DNA from 2 places in the Thermomonas brevis genome. Region 1 is predicted to be linked to the other one. Evidence: riboswitches for the same ligand, from Rfam matches in the RefSeq annotation. Region 1 holds a riboswitch; the other holds the start of a gene.
The links. A riboswitch is a leader RNA that binds a small molecule or an ion and turns the genes downstream of it on or off. The one in region 1 is predicted to bind cobalamin.
Positions count from the first base shown of each region.

Region 2: linked by a shared signal. The riboswitch ahead of btuB (TonB-dependent vitamin B12 receptor) and the one ahead of metE (5-methyltetrahydropteroyltriglutamate--homocysteine S-methyltransferase) in region 1 are both predicted to bind cobalamin.

Region 1 is NZ_CP060711.1:3,252,873-3,261,457, forward strand. Features, by position in the region: gene metE (5-methyltetrahydropteroyltriglutamate--homocysteine S-methyltransferase) at 1-2,027, opposite strand, end outside; cobalamin riboswitch at 2,237-2,543, opposite strand; gene H9L17_RS15090 (mechanosensitive ion channel family protein) at 2,625-3,263, shown strand; gene siaD (biofilm regulation diguanylate cyclase SiaD) at 3,274-4,062, opposite strand; gene siaC (biofilm regulation phosphoprotein SiaC) at 4,059-4,454, opposite strand; gene siaB (biofilm regulation protein kinase SiaB) at 4,476-5,018, opposite strand; gene siaA (biofilm regulation protein phosphatase SiaA) at 5,044-7,032, opposite strand; partial or broken gene H9L17_RS15115 (Tex family protein) at 7,164-8,585, opposite strand, start outside.
Region 2 is NZ_CP060711.1:2,245,361-2,253,945, reverse strand. Features, by position in the region: gene H9L17_RS10385 (efflux RND transporter permease subunit) at 1-1,300, shown strand, start outside; gene bioD (dethiobiotin synthase) at 1,681-2,358, opposite strand; gene H9L17_RS10375 (TMEM175 family protein) at 2,355-3,098, opposite strand; gene H9L17_RS10370 (GAF domain-containing protein) at 3,137-3,622, shown strand; gene H9L17_RS10365 (TfoX/Sxy family protein) at 3,619-4,017, shown strand; cobalamin riboswitch at 4,044-4,281, shown strand; gene btuB (TonB-dependent vitamin B12 receptor) at 4,414-6,276, shown strand; gene H9L17_RS10355 (BON domain-containing protein) at 6,558-7,172, shown strand; gene H9L17_RS10350 (CsbD family protein) at 7,276-7,473, shown strand; gene H9L17_RS10345 (ferritin-like domain-containing protein) at 7,616-8,131, shown strand; gene H9L17_RS10340 (FdhF/YdeP family oxidoreductase) at 8,290-8,585, shown strand, end outside.

The DNA.
Region 1 (8,585 bases):
CGCGAACGTGAGGTCTCGATGGAGATCACGTCGGCGTCCATCGCCGCCACCGCCTCGATGATGTCGTTGAACTCCGAATAGCACATATGGGTATGAATCTGGGTATCGTCGCGCACGGCGCTGGCGCTGATGCGGAAGGATTCCACCGCCCAATCCAGATAGTGCTTCCAGTCCGCGCGACGCAGCGGCAGGCCTTCGCGCAGCGCCGGTTCGTCGATCTGGACGATGCCGATGCCGGCGGCTTCCAGATCGCGCACTTCGTCGCGCAGGGCCAGCGCGATCTGCCGGCAGGTGCGCGAGCGCTCCTGATCGTCGCGCACGAACGACCACTGCAGGATCGTCACTGGGCCAGTCAGCATGCCCTTCATCGGCAGCTTGGTCAGCGATTGCGCGTACTGCGACCAGCGCACCGTCATCGGCGCGGGGCGCGACACGTCGCCCCAGATCACCGGCGGCTTCACGCAGCGGCTGCCGTAGCTCTGCACCCAGCCGTTCTTGGTGAAGGCGAAGCCGTCTAGCAGTTCGCCGAAGTATTCCACCATGTCGTTGCGCTCGAACTCGCCGTGGACGAGCACGTCGATGCCGATCTCCTCCTGGAAGCGCACGCACTTGGCGGTTTCAGCTTCGAGGAAGGCTTCGTAATCGGTGTCGGAGAGCTTGCCGGATTTGTTGGCGGCGCGGGCTTCGCGCACGTCCAGCGTCTGCGGGAAGGAGCCGATCGTGGTGGTGGGGAACAGCGGCAGCTTGAAGCGCGCCTGTTGCGCGTCGCGGCGGGCGGGGAAGGCACTGATGCGCTGCGCGTCGCTGGCGGTCAGCGCGTCGAGGCGCGCGGCCACTTCGGCGCGATGCACGCGCGCGGATTGCTTGCGCAAGACGATGCGCGCGCGCGCATCGGCGAGGCCCGCTTCGGCATCGGGCTTGCCGGCCAGCGCGTCGGCCAGCAGGCGTAGTTCGCCGACCTTCTGCTTGGCGAACGACAGCCACGAGTGCAGTTCCGCATCCAGCGATTTTTCGTGGTCGAGATCGACCGGCACGTGCAGCAGCGAGCACGACGGGGCTAGCCATAGCTTGTCGTTGCCGACGCGGTCGCGGGCGTGGCGCGCCAGCACCAGCGCGTTGTCGAGATTGCTGCGCCAGATGTTGCGGCCATCGATCAAGCCTGCCGACAGCACGCGCCCGTCCGGCAGCGCATTCAGCACGGCGTCGAGTTGATCCAGCCCGCGCACCAGATCGACGTGCAGGCCATCGACCGGCAGCGATGCCGCCAGCGGCAGGTTGTCGCCGAGCGCGCCGAAGTAGGTGGCGAGCAGCAATTTCGGGCGCTTGCGTGCTGCCAGCGTCGCATAAGCGTGCTGGAAGGCGGCGCGGGTGGCGTCGTCCAAGTCCTGCACCAGCACGGGTTCGTCCAGTTGCACCCACGCCGCGCCGGCATCGGCCAGCCTGCCAAGCAGCTCGGTATAGACCGGCAGCAGGCGGTCGAGCAGCGCCAAGGCGTCGCTGCCATCGGTGGTCTTCGCCAGTCTGAGGAAGCTCACCGGGCCGAGCAGCACCGGCCGCGCGTCGAAGTCTAGCGCCTTCGCTTCGAGGTATTCGGCCAACGGCTTGTCGCCGCGCAGGCGGAATTGCTGGCCGGCGTCGAGTTCGGGGACGAGGTAGTGGTAGTTGGTGTCGAACCACTTGGTCATCTCCAGTGCGCGCAGGTCGAGGCCATCGCGCTGGTGGCCGCGCGCCATCGCGAAGTAGCCGGCCAGCGGATCGGCGTCGGCAAGCTGGCGATAGCGCTGCGGAATGGCGTCGAACAGGAAGGCGGTGTCCAGCACGTGGTCGTACAGGCTGAAGTCGTTGCAGGGCGCGACGTCGGCGCCGGCGTCGCGTTGCAGCGTCCAGTGGCGTCGGCGCAGGTCGCGGGCGGTGGCCTGCAGCGAGGCGGCGTCGATTTCGCCGCGCCAGTGCGCTTCCAGCGCGCGCTTGAGCTCGCGCTTCGCGCCGATGCGGGGGAAGCCCAGGGTGGTCGTGGTGGTGCTCATTGGTGGTTGTCCTCATGCGGTGGCGGATGAGGAACGAAGGAGGGCGCGCGCCGCCGTCCCGGGCCGGGCAGGCGGACGAACCGGTGACCTTCGCCCCCTCGGGCGAACCGGCGCTGCAAAGGCCACGGACAGGCGCACGCGGCGCAGGGCGTCGCGTGCATCCGATCCGCTTCCCCTCGAAGCGTCAGGTCGGGCGGCCGCGCGCTGGTGGCGCGCGACCGGTCGGGGCAGGTCTTCGGGCTCGTGGGCTGGAGCGAGGAGTGAGTGGGGAGGAGTGAGCGGTGAGGGAAGCGCGAACACGCTCCTACTCACTTTTCACTTCTCTTGGCTCACTCCTCGCTTTTTCCTGGCCGTCGCTTCCCAGGACTTGAGGCCCCAGTGCCGATGACGGTTCGTTCCCACCTACCGCTGCGGGGCAGCGCCGGCCTTGCATGCGCGAGCATGCGCACCGGACTTCCCTTTTAATTCATCGCTATATCTGGATATAGCGATGAAGCCGCGACGAGCGCACGATACGGCCGCCCGGCGGCGGCGTCAAGCGGGCCCGCGCCGCGCGCCATGGCGGAGCTTTCGCAGGCGCGCGGTTACCATGTCCCGATGAAGGAACGACTGCCTGACTGGTTGCAGCCGTGGCTCGCCGAACTGGCGACCGTGCTGGAAGTGACATTGATCCTGCTGGTGGCGTGGGCGCTGCGCTGGCTGGTGCGCCGGCTGGTGTCCCGGCTGGCCGCGCGCTACGAGCTGCCGCCGATGGTGGTGATGGGCGCGCGCCGCGTCTCCACCTTCGTGATCGGGATGGCCGCGGTGCTGGCGTCGTTGCAGCGCTTCGGCGTGTCGGCGGGGGTGCTGTGGGGCGCGTTCACCGGCTTCGCCACGGTGGCGGCGGTGGCGTTCTTCGCCGCGTGGAGCGTGCTGACCAACATCTTCTGCTCGTTCCTGATCCTGATCACCCGGCCGTTCCGCCTGCTCGACCACATCGAGCTGCTGGAGAACGGCGAGAAGCCGGGCCTGCGCGGGCAGGTGGTGGACGTCAACCTGATCTACGTGACCCTGCTGGAGCGCCATCCCGGCGGCCACCAGAGCCAGCTGCGCGTGCCCAACAGCCAGTTCTTCCAGCGCGCGGTGCGGCGCTGGCCCGGCGAACCGCCAGTGCTCGGCGCGCATGCGGACGAGGAGCGATCCACGCGATCAATGTCGATGCAGGGCGGCAGCGCCACGGCCGCCGAGCCCGAGTAGAGCGCGGCGCTCAGGCCGCCACGGTCACCCGGTTGCGGCCGCCGCGCTTGGCCTCCAGCAGGGCGGCATCCGCGCGCGCCACCGCGTCTTCCGGGCGTTCGTCCTGCCGGTAGGCGGTCAGGCCGATGCTGGCGCTGATCCGGTACTCCTCGGAGAGGCAGTCGAAGCGCAGCCCGTGCAGGAGCTCGGTCAGCCGCTGCATGGTGGCTTCGGCGTCCTCCAGCGAGATGGCCGGCAGCAGGAGCAGGAATTCCTCGCCGCCCCAGCGACCGCACAGGTCGTATTCGCGCAGCGAATCGCGGGTCGCGCAGGCCACGGTGCGCAGGACCTCGTCGCCGGCGTCGTGGCCGAAGGTGTCGTTGACCTGCTTGAAGTGGTCGATGTCCAGCAGACCGATGCACAGCGGCGTTTCCAGCCGCTTGCTGCGCGCCGCCTCCTGCTTGAGGCGGTCGTTGAGCAGGCGCCGGTTGGGCAGGCTGGTCAGGGCGTCGTGGGTGGACGCCTGCTGCAGCGCGCTGTTCAGCTCGTGCATCATGTCCTGGTAGCGGTCGGAGATGCGGGTCATCTTCTCCAGCTGCCGCAGCTGCTTCTCGAACCGCTCGGTGCGGGTGCGCTCGTGCACGCGCTCGGAGAACTGCACGCGGTCGGACAGCCGGGCGATGCGGTCCAGCCGCTGCGCCTGGGTCAGGTACAGCTCCCACAGCGCGGCCAGCGCGGAATGCAGCGGATGGCCGGCATAGGTGGAATCGGCCAGCAAGGCCTCGACCATCGCGTCGATGTCGACCCGCACGCCGTTCACGGCGCGCTGTCCGCGTCCGTGCCGGCGAGGATCTGGAACGGGAAGGTGCAGTCCTCAGCGAATTCCTCCGCCAGTTCGCGCACGCGCTCGTTGCGCTGGTCGTAGATCCACTGCACGGACACCGCGCGGCCTTCGCCGTGCGCGGTTTCCAGCAGGTCGAAGATGTCGATCATGGCGCGGATGCTGCTGGTGTTGAGGTAGAGCAGGCGCAGCTCCAGCCGCAGCGGCGCGTCGCCGCCGGCGAGGTAGCGCTCCACCCAGTCGATTACCGGGCCGAACAGGTCGAACGCGTTTTCGGGATAGGAATCCCCGCTCAGGCGCAGGACGCCCGCGGCCGTGTCGGCGTGGATGGCGGGGGAAGACTGGGTGGGGTCGATGCGGATGTCGTTCATGGGGGAATTCGGCTGCATTCGTCAGATCAGGGCGGTCAGGCTGAAGAACGCCTTGCCGTCGGGACGCTCGAACAGCGACGCTTGCAGCGTCTGGCTGGACTTGCGGGCGATGTCGATCAGGCCCAGGCCGGCGCCGCTGGACGCGCCGGGCGTGCGCGGCGCGCGCAGCTGCTCCTTGTAGAGCGCCTTCAGGCCGGCCTTGTCGAGCTTGCCGAGCGCGTCGATGCGCGCCATCAGCGCCTGCGCGTCGGCGGTTTCCAGCAGGTTGCCGGCGGACACCAGGTGGTGGCCCTGTTCGTCCTGCGCGATCACCACGGTGGCGGTGGCGTCGGCCTCGCCGTAGCCCATGCGGGTGGCGTAGTGGCGGATGTTCTGGGTCATCTCGATGTAGACCGAGAACACGTCCATCGCCGCGCCCGGCTGCACCTGGTTGACCTCCAGGTAGTTGCGCAGGGCGTTGCCGATTTCCTCGATCAGCGAACGCGACATCGGGCCGTTGAAGCAGAGCATGATCCGGCGCGCGTTGCAGAACTCGCGCAGGGAATACAGGTCGGGCGATTGCATGCGTTCTCCAATCGTCAATCGGGCGTCAATCGAGGCGGAACGATAGCACCGTGATGTCGTCACGCTGCGGGTAGTCGCCCTGGTAGCCGGCCAGCGCCGCGGCGAGCGCCGCGGCCTGTTCCGACAGCGGCCGGTGCGCGTTGGCCTGCAGCAGCTGGCGGAAGCGCCCGCTGCCGAACCCGAAGCCCTGTTCGCCGCCGGCCTGGTCGAGCAGGCCATCGGTGACCAGGCAGTAGGTGGTGCCGGCGTGCAGCGGCATGCGGACGTTGGCGTAGTCGCCACGGCGGCGATCGCCGAGCGGGCGGCGTGAGCCGGGCACGTGCTCGACCGTGTCGCCGTCGCTGTGGAACAGGCCGATGGCCGCGCCCGCGAACAGCAGTTCGCCGTCGATGCGGTCGACGTACACCAGGCCGGCGTCGGTATTGGTGGCGACGGCGCGCGCCAGCTGCGCATCGGCCAGCAGCTCGCGCAGGGTGGCGTCGGCCTGGCGCAGGATGCCGGCCGGATCGCGCAGCCCGGCCAGGCCCAACGCATGATCGATGGCCGAGCGCGCCAGCATCGTCATCAGCGCGCCCGGCACGCCGTGGCCAGCGCAGTCCATCACCCCGAGCAGGAAGCCGCGTTCGTCGGCGCGGAACACGTAGAAGTCGCCGCCGACCACGTCGCGCGGCTTCCACAGCACGTGGTGGTTTTCGCCCAGCACCTGCGCCAGCTCGCGGTCGGGCAGGATGGTGCGCTGGATCAGGCTGGCGTAGTCGATCGAATCGTCGATCTTCTTGTGCGCTTGTACCACCTGCGCGTGACTGGCCTCCAGCGCGGCGGTGCGCTCGCGCACCTTGTCCTCCAGCTCGCTGGTGTGCGCGCGCACCTGCGCGGCCATGCTGGCGAAGGCGCGGCTCAGCGCGCCGATCTCGTCCTTGCCGGCCGCCGGCAGGTCCGCTTCGTAATGTCCCTGCGCGATCGCTTCCGCCGACCGCTGCAGCGCGCGCAGCGGACGCAGCATCAGCCGCTCGATCGAATAGCCGACGCCGGCCAGCAGCACCACCAGCACGGCGGCCATGCCCAGCCCCAGGTACAGCAGCCAGGGGCCGCCGATGATCTGCGCTTCCTGCAGGTCCACCAGCGTGACCACGTGCCAGTGCAGCTCCGGGATGAAGCTCACCGCCAGCAGCCGGTGCGCCCGCCCTTGCCGCACTTCCTGCAGCAGGGCGACGTCGGGCTGGGCGCGGCTGCGCTGGAGCAGGGCGGACAGCGCGGCGGGATCGGTGCCCGGTAGCAAGCCAGCCAGAGTCTGGTCCGCGCCTGCGCGTTTCTGCGCGAGGTTCAGCGCCACCCGGCGCTGGTCCGGGTGCGCCTGGATGGCGCCTTCGGCGTCGACGATCATCGGCACCACGCCGGGCTCGGCGCGGTTGATGAGCGCGTGCAGAAAGCCCGACAGGTCCACGCCGCTGCCGGCGATGCCGAGCTTCTGCCTGCCGTCTTGCGCCACCACGTTGATCCACACCCGCGTCTGCCGCAGCTTGGCGTCGTAGTTGACGTTGATGTTGTACGGCTGGCCGGAGCGCAGGGTGGCGAAGAACCAGCCGTCCTCCGGGTCGTCGGCGTGCAGGTGGTAGCGCGGCAGCTCGCTTGTCGGCTTGCCGGCCTCGTTGAAGTAGTAGCCGAGGTCGAGCGCGCTGATGACGAAGTAGGTGCCGCTGCTCAGCGCCTGCTGGTAGCCGCGGGCTTCCTCGAAGAAGGCGGCGCGGTTGGCGGCGCTGGGGTCGCGCAGCATCCGCCACAGCAGCGGCGAATCCGCCAGCCGCTGCGACAGCGCCAGCTCCCGGCTGAGCGGGGCGAGGATGCGCTCGCGGTTGAGCAATGTGTAATCGCGCGCGTACGCCTGGCCGAAATGGCTGCGCGCGGCGGCGGCGAGCTTGCTGCCGATCAGCAGCGCCGGCAGCAGCGCCAGCAGGCAGGCGACCAGCAGCGCCAGCAAGGATTTACCGCGAAGTCCCAACCCCTTGCTGGCCATGTGATTCCCTGCGCTGTCGGCGCCGATTTTGCCACATCAGCCGCGGCGCAACCCCTTGAGCGCATCGGCCATCGCGCTGTTGAACGGCGCTTTCTGCTGCTGCGGCGCGGCCGGCTTCGGCCCGCGCGGTGGGTTGCCGTCGCGGCGGGCGGGGCGCTCGTCGCGTCGCGCGTCGGTGCGCGCTTCGCCGCGCGCTTCCCCAACGGGATCGTCCAGGCGTCGGGTCAGCGCGATGCGCTTGCGCGCCACGTCCACTTCCAGCACCTTCACCTTGACGATGTCGCCGGCCTTCACCACTTCGCGCGGGTCCTTCACGTAGCGGTCGGACAGCGCGGAGATGTGGACCAGCCCGTCCTGGTGCACGCCGATATCCACGAACGCGCCGAACGCGGCCACGTTGCTGACCACGCCTTCCAGCACCATGCCGGGACGCAGGTCCTTGATGTCCTCCACGCCGTCGGCGAACTGCGCGGCCTTGAATTCCGGGCGCGGGTCGCGGCCGGGTTTTTCCAGTTCCTTCAGGATGTCGCGCACGGTGGGTTCGCCGAAGCGGTCGTCGGTGAACTGCGACGGCTTCAGCGAGCGCAGGAAGGCGCTGTCGCCGATGATCTGCTTCACCTGCTTGCCGCCGGCGGCCAGGATGCGTTCCACCACCGGATAGGCTTCCGGGTGCACCGAGGACGCGTCCAGCGGCTGCTCGCCGTCCATGATGCGCAGGAAGCCCGCGCACTGCTCGAAGGTCTTGTCGCCCAGACGCGGCACCTTCAGCAACGCCTTGCGCGAGGGGAACGCGCCGTGCTGGTCGCGGTACGTGACGATGTTCTCGGCCACGGTCGCCGACAGGCCGGACACGCGCGCCAGCAGCGCGCCGGAGGCGGTGTTCACGTCCACGCCGACCGCGTTCACGCAGTCCTCCACCTTCGCGTCCAGCGCGCGGGCGAGGCGGTATTGATCGACGTCGTGCTGGTACTGGCCAACACCAATTGCCTTCGGTTCGATCTTCACCAACTCGGCCAGCGGATCCTGCAACCGGCGCGCGATGGACACCGCGCCGCGCAGCGACACGTCGAGATTCGGGAACTCCTTCGCCGCCAGTTCCGACGCCGAATACACCGACGCGCCGGCCTCGCTGACCACGATCTTCTGCACCTTCAGCTCGGGGACGAGCTTGAGCAGGTCGCCGGCCAGCTTGTCGGTTTCGCGCGACGCGGTGCCGTTGCCGATGGCGACGAGCTGCACGCCGTGCGCGACGCACAGCTTCTTAAGCGCCGCCAGCGATTGATCCCACTGCCGGCGCGGTTCGTGCGGATAGATGGTGTCGGTGGCGACCAGCTTGCCGGTGGCATCGACCACCGCCACCTTCACGCCGGTGCGCAGGCCGGGATCCAAGCCCAGCACCGCCTTCGGGCCGGCGGGCGCGGCCAGCAGCAGGTCCTTGAGGTTGTCGCCGAACACGGCGATGGCTTCGCCTTCGGCCTTCTCGCGCGCCTGGTTGAACAGGTCGAGCAGCAGGTGCATGTGGATCTTGGCGCGCCATGCAAGGCGTACCGCGT
Region 2 (8,585 bases), 1.0 Mb from region 1:
CAGCCGCTCCACCAACGCGGTGCTGCAGCAGGAGCTTCAGCCGAAGATGTCGCAGGTCACCGGCCTGAACGTGTTCGCGCTGGTGCCGCCCTCGCTGCCCAGCGCGGGCGGCGGCGGTGGCGGCGGCGAGTTCGTGATCGGCGGCGTTGGCGAGCTGTCGCAGCTGTCCGAACTGGCCGACGCGATCCTGCAGAAGGCGATGGCGAGCAAGCGCTTCATCTTCCTCGACAAGGACCTGAAGATCGACAAGCCGCGCATCGAGGTCAACATCGACCGCGACAAGGCGGCCACGCTGGGCATCGACATGCGCACGCTGGCGGCCGACATGTCGGCGATGCTGGCCGGCGGCTACTCCAACCTGTTCTCGATGCAGAACCGCTCCTACCGCGTGATCGCGCAGGTGCAGCGCAGCGACCGCCTCAACGCGTCGGCGCTGGAGAACTACTACACCCGCACCCGCGACGGCGAGCTGATCCCGCTGTCCACCGTGGTGACGCTGAAGGAAAGCGCGCAGCCGCAGTCGCTCAAGCGCTTCCAGCAGCTCAACGCGGTGTCGATCACCTTCGCCCCTCGCCCCGGCGTGAGCAAGGGCGAGGCGCTGGCGATCCTCGACCAGGCGGCCAAGGACGTGCTGCCGCAGGGCTACAGCGTGGACTACGCCGGCGAGTCGCGGCAGTTCAAGCAGGAAGGCTCGGCGATGCTGCTGACGCTGGCGCTGGCGCTGGTGGTGATCTTCCTGGTGCTGTCGGCGCAGTTCGAGAGCTTCCGCGACGCGCTGATCATGCTGCTCACGGTACCGATGGCGATCTGCGGCGCGCTGCTGGCGCTGAACGTGCTGGCGCTGGCGGCCAACGTGCTGCAGTTCATGGGCATCGAGGCGTTCCCAGGCATGAGCATCAACATCTACACCCAGGTGGGCCTGGTGACGCTGGTGGGCGTGATCTCCAAGCACGGCATCCTGATCGTGGAGTTCGCCAACAAGCTGCAGATCGAACAGGGCCTGTCCAAGCGCGAGGCGATCGAGGAAGCCACCGGCATCCGCCTGCGCCCGGTGCTGATGACCACCGCCGCGCTGGTGTTCGCGATGATCCCGCTGCTGCTGGCGAAGGGCCCGGGCGCGGCCTCGCGCTTCTCGATGGGCGTGGTGATCGTGTCCGGCATGACCATCGGCACGCTGTTCACCCTGTTCGTGCTGCCGGCGTTCTATCTGTACTTGGCGCGCGACCACGCGCACGACGCCGGCAAGACCACCGATGCGGAGGCATCGCAGCTGCCGCCGCCGGAGCCGCAACACGGTTGATCGGTTGGAACATGACGCAAGACGAAGCGCCCGGGGAAACCCGGGCGTTTTCGTTGTGGGTCGCGAGGCCGCGTTGCCTGTCCCGGAGGGAGCTTCGCCGCTTAGGGCTCCGCATCCAGCTCCGATGCGCGGCCGCGCGCCATCCATGGCGCGCTCGAAGCGTCCCCCCAAGGCAGGCAACGCGGCACCAACTGTTCTCGCACGTGACGAAAAAGCTCTACCACGACCACGAAAGAAATCGGGCGATGCTGTGCCGGGCAGGAGGTTCGAGCAGACCATGGATGGTCTGCGGCCGCGCATCGGAGCCGGACGCGGAGCCCCAAGCGGCGAACCTCCTGCCCGGCACAGCGGCGCACGCGGGATGCCGCGCAAACAAGCGACTACACGTGTTCGGCAATCCGCAGATGTCGTGCAAGCAATGCCGGATCGATACCCGGCGCATGCGGCAGCACGCCCCAGCACGGCGCAGGCAAGCGCTCGCGCAGCATCGCCAGGTTGTCCTCGACGCGCTCCATCGCCGGATCGACATGCGACGCGATCCAGCCCGCCAACTGCACGCCGTCGTCAGCGATCGCCCGCGCGCTGAGCAGCGCATGGTTGAGGCAGCCCAGCCGCAGCCCGACCACCAGCACCACCGGCAACCGCAGCGCGCGCACCAGATCGGCCTGCATCAGCGACGCCGACAACGGTGCGGCCCAGCCGCCGACGCCTTCGACCACCACCGCGTCGGCGCGCGCCGCGAGCCGCGCATACGCAGCGAGGATCGGCTGAAATCCGACTTCGACGCCGGCATCGCGCGCGGCCAGTTCCGGCGCCAGCGGATGTTCCAGCGCGAACGGATTGATGTCGGCGTAGGCGATGCCGGCCTCGCCCGCCGCCTGCAGGGCCAGCGCGTCCTCGTTGCGCCATTCGCCGTCGATGCGCGCGCAACCGCTCGCCACCGGCTTCATCCCCGCCGCGCGCAGGCCGCGCCCGCGCAGCGCATGCAGCAGCGCGCAGCTCGACAGGGTCTTGCCGATGCCGGTGTCGGTGCCGGTGACGTAGAGCGGGAAGGTCACGTCCGCTCCGGATGCGTCCCGGCACGCGCGCGGCGCTCGAACGCGGAGGCGAAGACGCGCGACAGCGGCATCAGGAGATACGCCATCCCCGGCGCGCCGGTCAGCCAGATCGGCACGCGGGCGCTGCGCGACAGCATCCAGGCGGCCAGCAGCGACAGCAGCGCCACGATCACGCGCCAGCACCAGGCCGCGGCGTTGCGCCGGGTCATCGCCGCTTCGGCCGCATCCAGCCCCAATGCGTCCCGGCGCCGCCACGCGTGCGCGTACAGCGCCAGCATGCAGGCCGACAGCGTGGCGAAGGCGATGCCGTACACCGCGAACATGGCGGCCAGGTCGCCCAGGCTGCCGAACGGCACCGGCGCCCGGAACCAGCCGGCGCTGAGCCAGAAGAACAGCGCGCCGTAGACGATCTTCAGCGGGTACACGTAGACCAGCACCAGGAACACCATCGCCAGGCTGAGCCAGGTGCTGGCCGCGTCGTCCAGGCCGTAGCGCTTGCTCCAGCCCGCGTGCGCATGCCAGAAGAACGCGATCTGCGCGAACGAGGCGGCGAACGCCGGCACGCCCTTCATCGCCTCCATCAAGGCCGGGATGCTGTCCGGAATGGCGTCCAGCGAGATCACCAGCAGGGTGACCGCGAACGCGAACGCGGCGTCCACGAACGCTTCCAGCCGCGTCACCTGCGCGCCGCGCTCCAGAAACCCGTCCGGCATGCGCCGCAGTTCGGAAACTCCCGTCATCCCGTCAGCATAGCGTGCGGCGCTGCTAGACTCGACGGATGAGCTTCTCCGCCACCGCCCTCACCGGCAGCAAGCCGGAACAATACGCGCAGCTGCTGGAACAGGCGCGCGCGCTGCTGCACGACGAACGCGACCGCATCGCCAACGCCGCCAACCTGTCCGCGCTGGTGTACCACGCGCTGCCCGACCTCAACTGGGTGGGCTTCTACTTCTACGACGGCGCCGAGCTGGTGGTCGGCCCGTTCCAGGGCCTGCCCGCCTGCGTGCGCATCCCGCTGGAGAAAGGCGTGTGCGGCGCGGCGGCGCGCACCCGGCAGACGCAGCGCGTCGAGGACGTGAACGCCTTTCCCGGCCACATCGCCTGCGATTCGGCCAGCCGCTCGGAGCTGGTCGTGCCGCTGTACCAGGGCGATGCGCTGCTCGGCGTGTTCGACCTCGACAGTCCGATCCCCGCGCGCTTTTCCGTTGAAGACCAGCAAGGCCTGGAAGCGATCGCCCGGGCGTTCCTGGAATCGCTGCAATGAGCGCGAAGCTGCGCAACATCGGCCCGAAGTCCGCCGCCTGGCTGCGCCAGGTGGGCCTGCGCTCGCTGGACGACCTGGCCGCGGTCGGCGCGGTGGAGGCGTACATGAAGGTGCGCCGCGCCGGCTTCAAGCCCAGCCTCAACCTGCTGTACTCGCTGGAAGGCGCGCTGAAGGACTGCCACTGGCAGGAAGTGCCGGAGGCGCGCCGCACCGAACTGGTGCAGGCCGCCGAGGCGGCCATCGCGCTGCTGCCGCCGCCGCGCGGTCGTCCGGCCGCCGCGCCGGTCACCACCACCCACCACGACGAAGCCGCCGCGCCCGCGTTCGCGCCGCTTTTCGATGCGTACGCCGACGACGATCGTCATGGCGGATCGGAATCGAACGACGGCGACTGATCCGCCGGCCGCGCCCGCGGCTGCGCTAGAATTGCCGGGTTCGAGGTGATCCGCCGGCCCTGCCTGCGGATTGAAACGGGAAGCCGGTGACGCTGCACGCAGGTGCATCCAGTCCGGCGCTGCCCCCGCAACGGTAAGCGAGACAAGTCCGGCATCGGCCACTGTGCGCGCATCGGTTCGATGCAGGCATGGGAAGGCGCCGGACGGGACATCGACCGATGTCCGCCCGCAAGCCCGGAGACCGGCCACGGACACGTCAGGTTGCGATGCGGCGGGCATTGCGCGACGCCGGCCTGCCCGTGCCGCACGCGCATCGCCTTCGTCCGCCGTTTCCGTCCGCAGCGCAGCCGCCCTTCCATCCACGGGCGCGCGGGCGTGCGCGCCGGAGAACCCATCATGCGTTTCCGCTCCATCCCGCTCCGCCTCAACATCCTCGCGCTTGCGCTGCTGCCCTCGCTGGCGCTGGCCCACGGCGACGAGGCCAAGGATCTCGACGCCGTCGTCGTCACCGCCACCCGCACCCCCACCACGGTCGACGCCGCGCTGGCGGCGGTGGAAGTGATCGACCGCGCTCAGATCGACGCCAGCAGCGCGCGTTCGCTTCCGGAACTGCTGCGCGGCCGCGCCGGCATCGCCATCGTCAACCAGGGCGGGCTGGGCAAGCTGTCCACGCTGTTCATGCGCGGCACCGAGTCCGACCACGTGCTGTTCCTGATCGACGGCATCCGCGTGGGCTCGCCGACCTCGGGCCTGACCTCGCTGCAGGATCTCCCGCTGGCGCAAATCGAGCGCATCGAGATCGTGCGCGGCCCGCGCTCGTCGCTGTACGGCGCCGACGCCATCGGCGGCGTGATCCAGATCTTCACCCGCCGCGGCGAGACCGAAGGCGTGCGCGGCCGCGCCCGCATCGCCGCCGGCAGCCACGGCCTGCGCGAAGCCTCGGCCGGCCTCGACCTGCGCGGCAAGCGCGGCGGCGTGGGCGTGGACGTGGCTCACCAGGGCACCGACGGCATCAACGCCTGCAACGGCAACCTGAACACCGACTTCTCCGGCGCGGGCTGCTTCATCAAGCAGGGCACGCACCTCGACCGCGACGGCTACCGCAACAACAGCGCCGCCCTGCGCGCGGACTTCGCGCCCGGCGAAGCCTGGCAGTTCGACGCCCGCGCCAGCCGCGCCGAAGGCCACAACGACTACGACGGCGACTACCAGGACAACTCCGACATCGTCCAGCAGACCGTGGGCGGCAGCGTGCGCTGGACGCCGTCCGAGGCCATGCAGCTGAAGCTGACCGCCGGCCGCAACACCGACGACTCCGACAACTACATCGGCAGCGCCTTCGCCAACCGCTACACCACCACCCGCGACAGCGCGAGCCTGCAGGGCGACTTCGGCGTCGCGAAAGGCCAGTTGCTGAGCGCCGGCTTCGACTGGCTGCGCGACGCTGCCAACGTGGTCGATCCGTGGTCGCCGTTCGCCCGCACCCGCGGCAACCGCGCGGTGTTCGCCCAGTACCAGGGAGACTTCGGCGCGCACGACCTGCAGCTGAGCCTGCGCCGCGACGACAACGACCAGTTCGGCGGCCACACCACCGGCGGGATTGCATGGGGGCTGGACTTCGCCGAGGGCTGGCGCGTGACCGCCAGCCACGCCACCGCGTTCAAGGCGCCCACCTTCAACGAGCTGTACTACCCCGGCGCCAGCAACCCGGATCTGAACCCGGAAACCTCGCGCAGCACCGAGCTGTCGCTGGCGCGCGGCGGCGATGGCTGGCACGTGCAGGCCAACGCCTACCAGACCCGCGCCAGCGACCTGATCGCCTGGGAGTCCTCGCTGTTCAAGCCGGTCAACGTCGAGGACGCGCGCATCCGCGGCATCGAGCTGACCGGCTCGGCCACGCTCGGCGAATGGACGCTGCGCGGCCAGCTCGGCTGGCTGGACGCGCGCAACCTGGACAGCGGCAAGCGCCTCGCCCGCCGCCCGCAGCGCAGCGCGCGCCTCGACCTCGACCGCGACGTCGGCGCCTGGGGCTTCGGCGTGTCCGGCATCGCCGAAGCCGCGCGCTGGGACGACGCCGCCAACACCCTGCGCGTGGGCGGCTACGGCACCCTCGACGCACGCGTGTCCTGGCGCTTCGCCCCCGGCTGGACGCTGCAGGCGAACGTGGTCAACGCCTTCGACAAGCGCTACGAAACCAGCGCCTGGTACAACCAGCCCGGCCGCGAGTTCGTGCTCAGCCTGCGCTGGCAGCCCGAATAAGGACGCCCTCCTCCGCAAGGACGCGCGCAAGGATGCGACAGGCCCGGCAGCGATGCCGGGCCTTTTTCTTCGACCCCGGCGCGACCATGACGCGGCCTTACCAATCCGGCCGGTAAGTTTGGAACGCGTCGCAGGCACGGCCTGCAACGCCGTGTCGCATCGATCTGCGTTCGCGGATGCCCGTTCGTTCGGACCGGCAACATCCGCCGTCCGGCGGCGGCGCGACCATTCCCCCATCGGCCAGCGGAACCCGGCCGATCATCCTCAAGGAGATCCGGACCATGAAGACCCAGCACACCCCCATTTCGCTCGCCATCACCTGCGCGCTCCTGTTCGGCAGCGGCAGCGCGCTGGCCGCCGCGCAGGACGCGCAGGACACCGGCAAGTCCTCCAGCGCCACCCAGGCGGTGGACGACGCGTGGATCACCACCAAGGTGAAGACCGAACTCGTCACCACCGACGGCGTGTCCGCCAACGACGTATCCGTGAACACCGCCGACGGCCGGGTGACCCTGACCGGCGTGCTGCCGACCGAAACCGCGGTGAACAAGGCCGTGGCCGTCACCCGCGGCGTCAAGGGCGTGAAGGACGTCGACGCCGCCGGGCTGAAGGTGGGCGACCCCGCCAAGGTGAAGTCCAGCGACGCCAGCAGCGAGCGCAGCAGCAGCGCCGGCCAGGCGGTGGACGATGCCTGGATTACCGCCAAGGTGAAGGCCGAACTCGCCACCACCGCCGGCGTTCCCGCCAACGATGTCACCGTCAAGACCGTCGATGGCGTGGTCACCCTGACCGGCGCGCTGGACGGCGACCTCACCGTGAAGAAGGCGATCGCCGCCGCGCGCAGCGTGAAGGGCGTCAAGCAGGTCGACGACAGCGGCCTGACCGCCAAGCACTGATCCCGCGCCGGACGCGCATCGCCGGGCGCGCGGACGCTTCCGCGCCGCCCCGATTTCCAGCACATCGGCGGCATCCGCACGATGCCGCCATCAGGAGAACGACATGAACGAGGACCGCATCAAGGGCCAGTGGAAGCAGGTGACCGGCAAGGTCAAGGCGCGCTGGGGCAAGCTGACCAACGACGACGTGCAGGTCGCCGAAGGCAACGAGGAATACCTGGCCGGCAAGCTGCAGGAGCGCTACGGCATGGCCAAGGACGAGGCCAAGCGGGAAGTGAACAGCTTCATCGATTCGCTCTGATCCGCGCGGGCCGCCTGCGTCCGTCGCGTTTCCTTGACGGCGCAGGCGGCCTAATGCCGTAGGGAAGGCATCGGCCTTCCACGTTCCCGACCGGAGCCGACCAATGACCAACGACAAGAAGAACAAGGCCGCTGCGCCGACCATGCGCATCGACGAAGCCGCCGTGCAGGCGGCCCGCGACAATCTTTCCGACGGCGCGGTGACGCCCGGCGTGCATCCCTACGCCGAGGAGATCTGCAAGCTCCTCAACGACGCGCTGGCCACCGAATGGGTGTGCACGCTGCGCTACAGGCGCCACCACTACACCGCCAAGGGCCTCGCCTCGCCGGCGATCGCCGACGAATTCCTGACTCACGCCAACGAGGAACAGGCGCACGCCGACCGCATCACCGAGCGCATCGTCCAGCTCGGCGGCGCGCCCGACCTCGATCCGGACACGCTGAGCAAGCGCAGCCACGCCGAGTACGACGCCTCCACCGAACTGCAGGCCATGATCCGGGCCAACCTGGTGGCCGAGCGCGTGGCGATCGAGGTGTATCGGCAGATGATCCAGCTGATCGGAGACAAGGACCCCACCACGTCGCGGATGCTGCGCGAGATCCTCGCCCAAGAGGAAGAACACGCGGACGAACTCTCGGACTGGATGGCGAAAGCCTGAGCGTCCGGCCCGGCGCGCGGCGTGCGCCGGGCTCGCATGAAACTTGCGGGCCCGACGCGACGCCGGGCCCATCGACGTGGATTGCCCCGGCGGCGCTTTGGCGCACAATGGCCGCAGCCCGGCCGCGCCCCGCGCCGCCTGCCAAGGCGAGGTGATCCATGAGCGAGAACGAGATTCCCGGCATCCGCCCCTACCACGCGCCCGCCGGCGGCTGGGGCGCACTGCGCGCCACCGCCCGCGCCATCCGCGAACAGATGGACGCGCCGGAAGCCGCCGTCACCCTGCTGCGCACCAACAAGCCCGATGGCTTCGACTGCCCCGGCTGCGCCTGGCCGGACAAGAAGCACACCTCCACCTTCCAGTTCTGCGAGAACGGCGCCAAGGCGGTGACGTGGGAGGCGACCTCCAAGCGCGTGCCGCCGGAGTTCTTCGCCGCCCACACGGTGACTTCGCT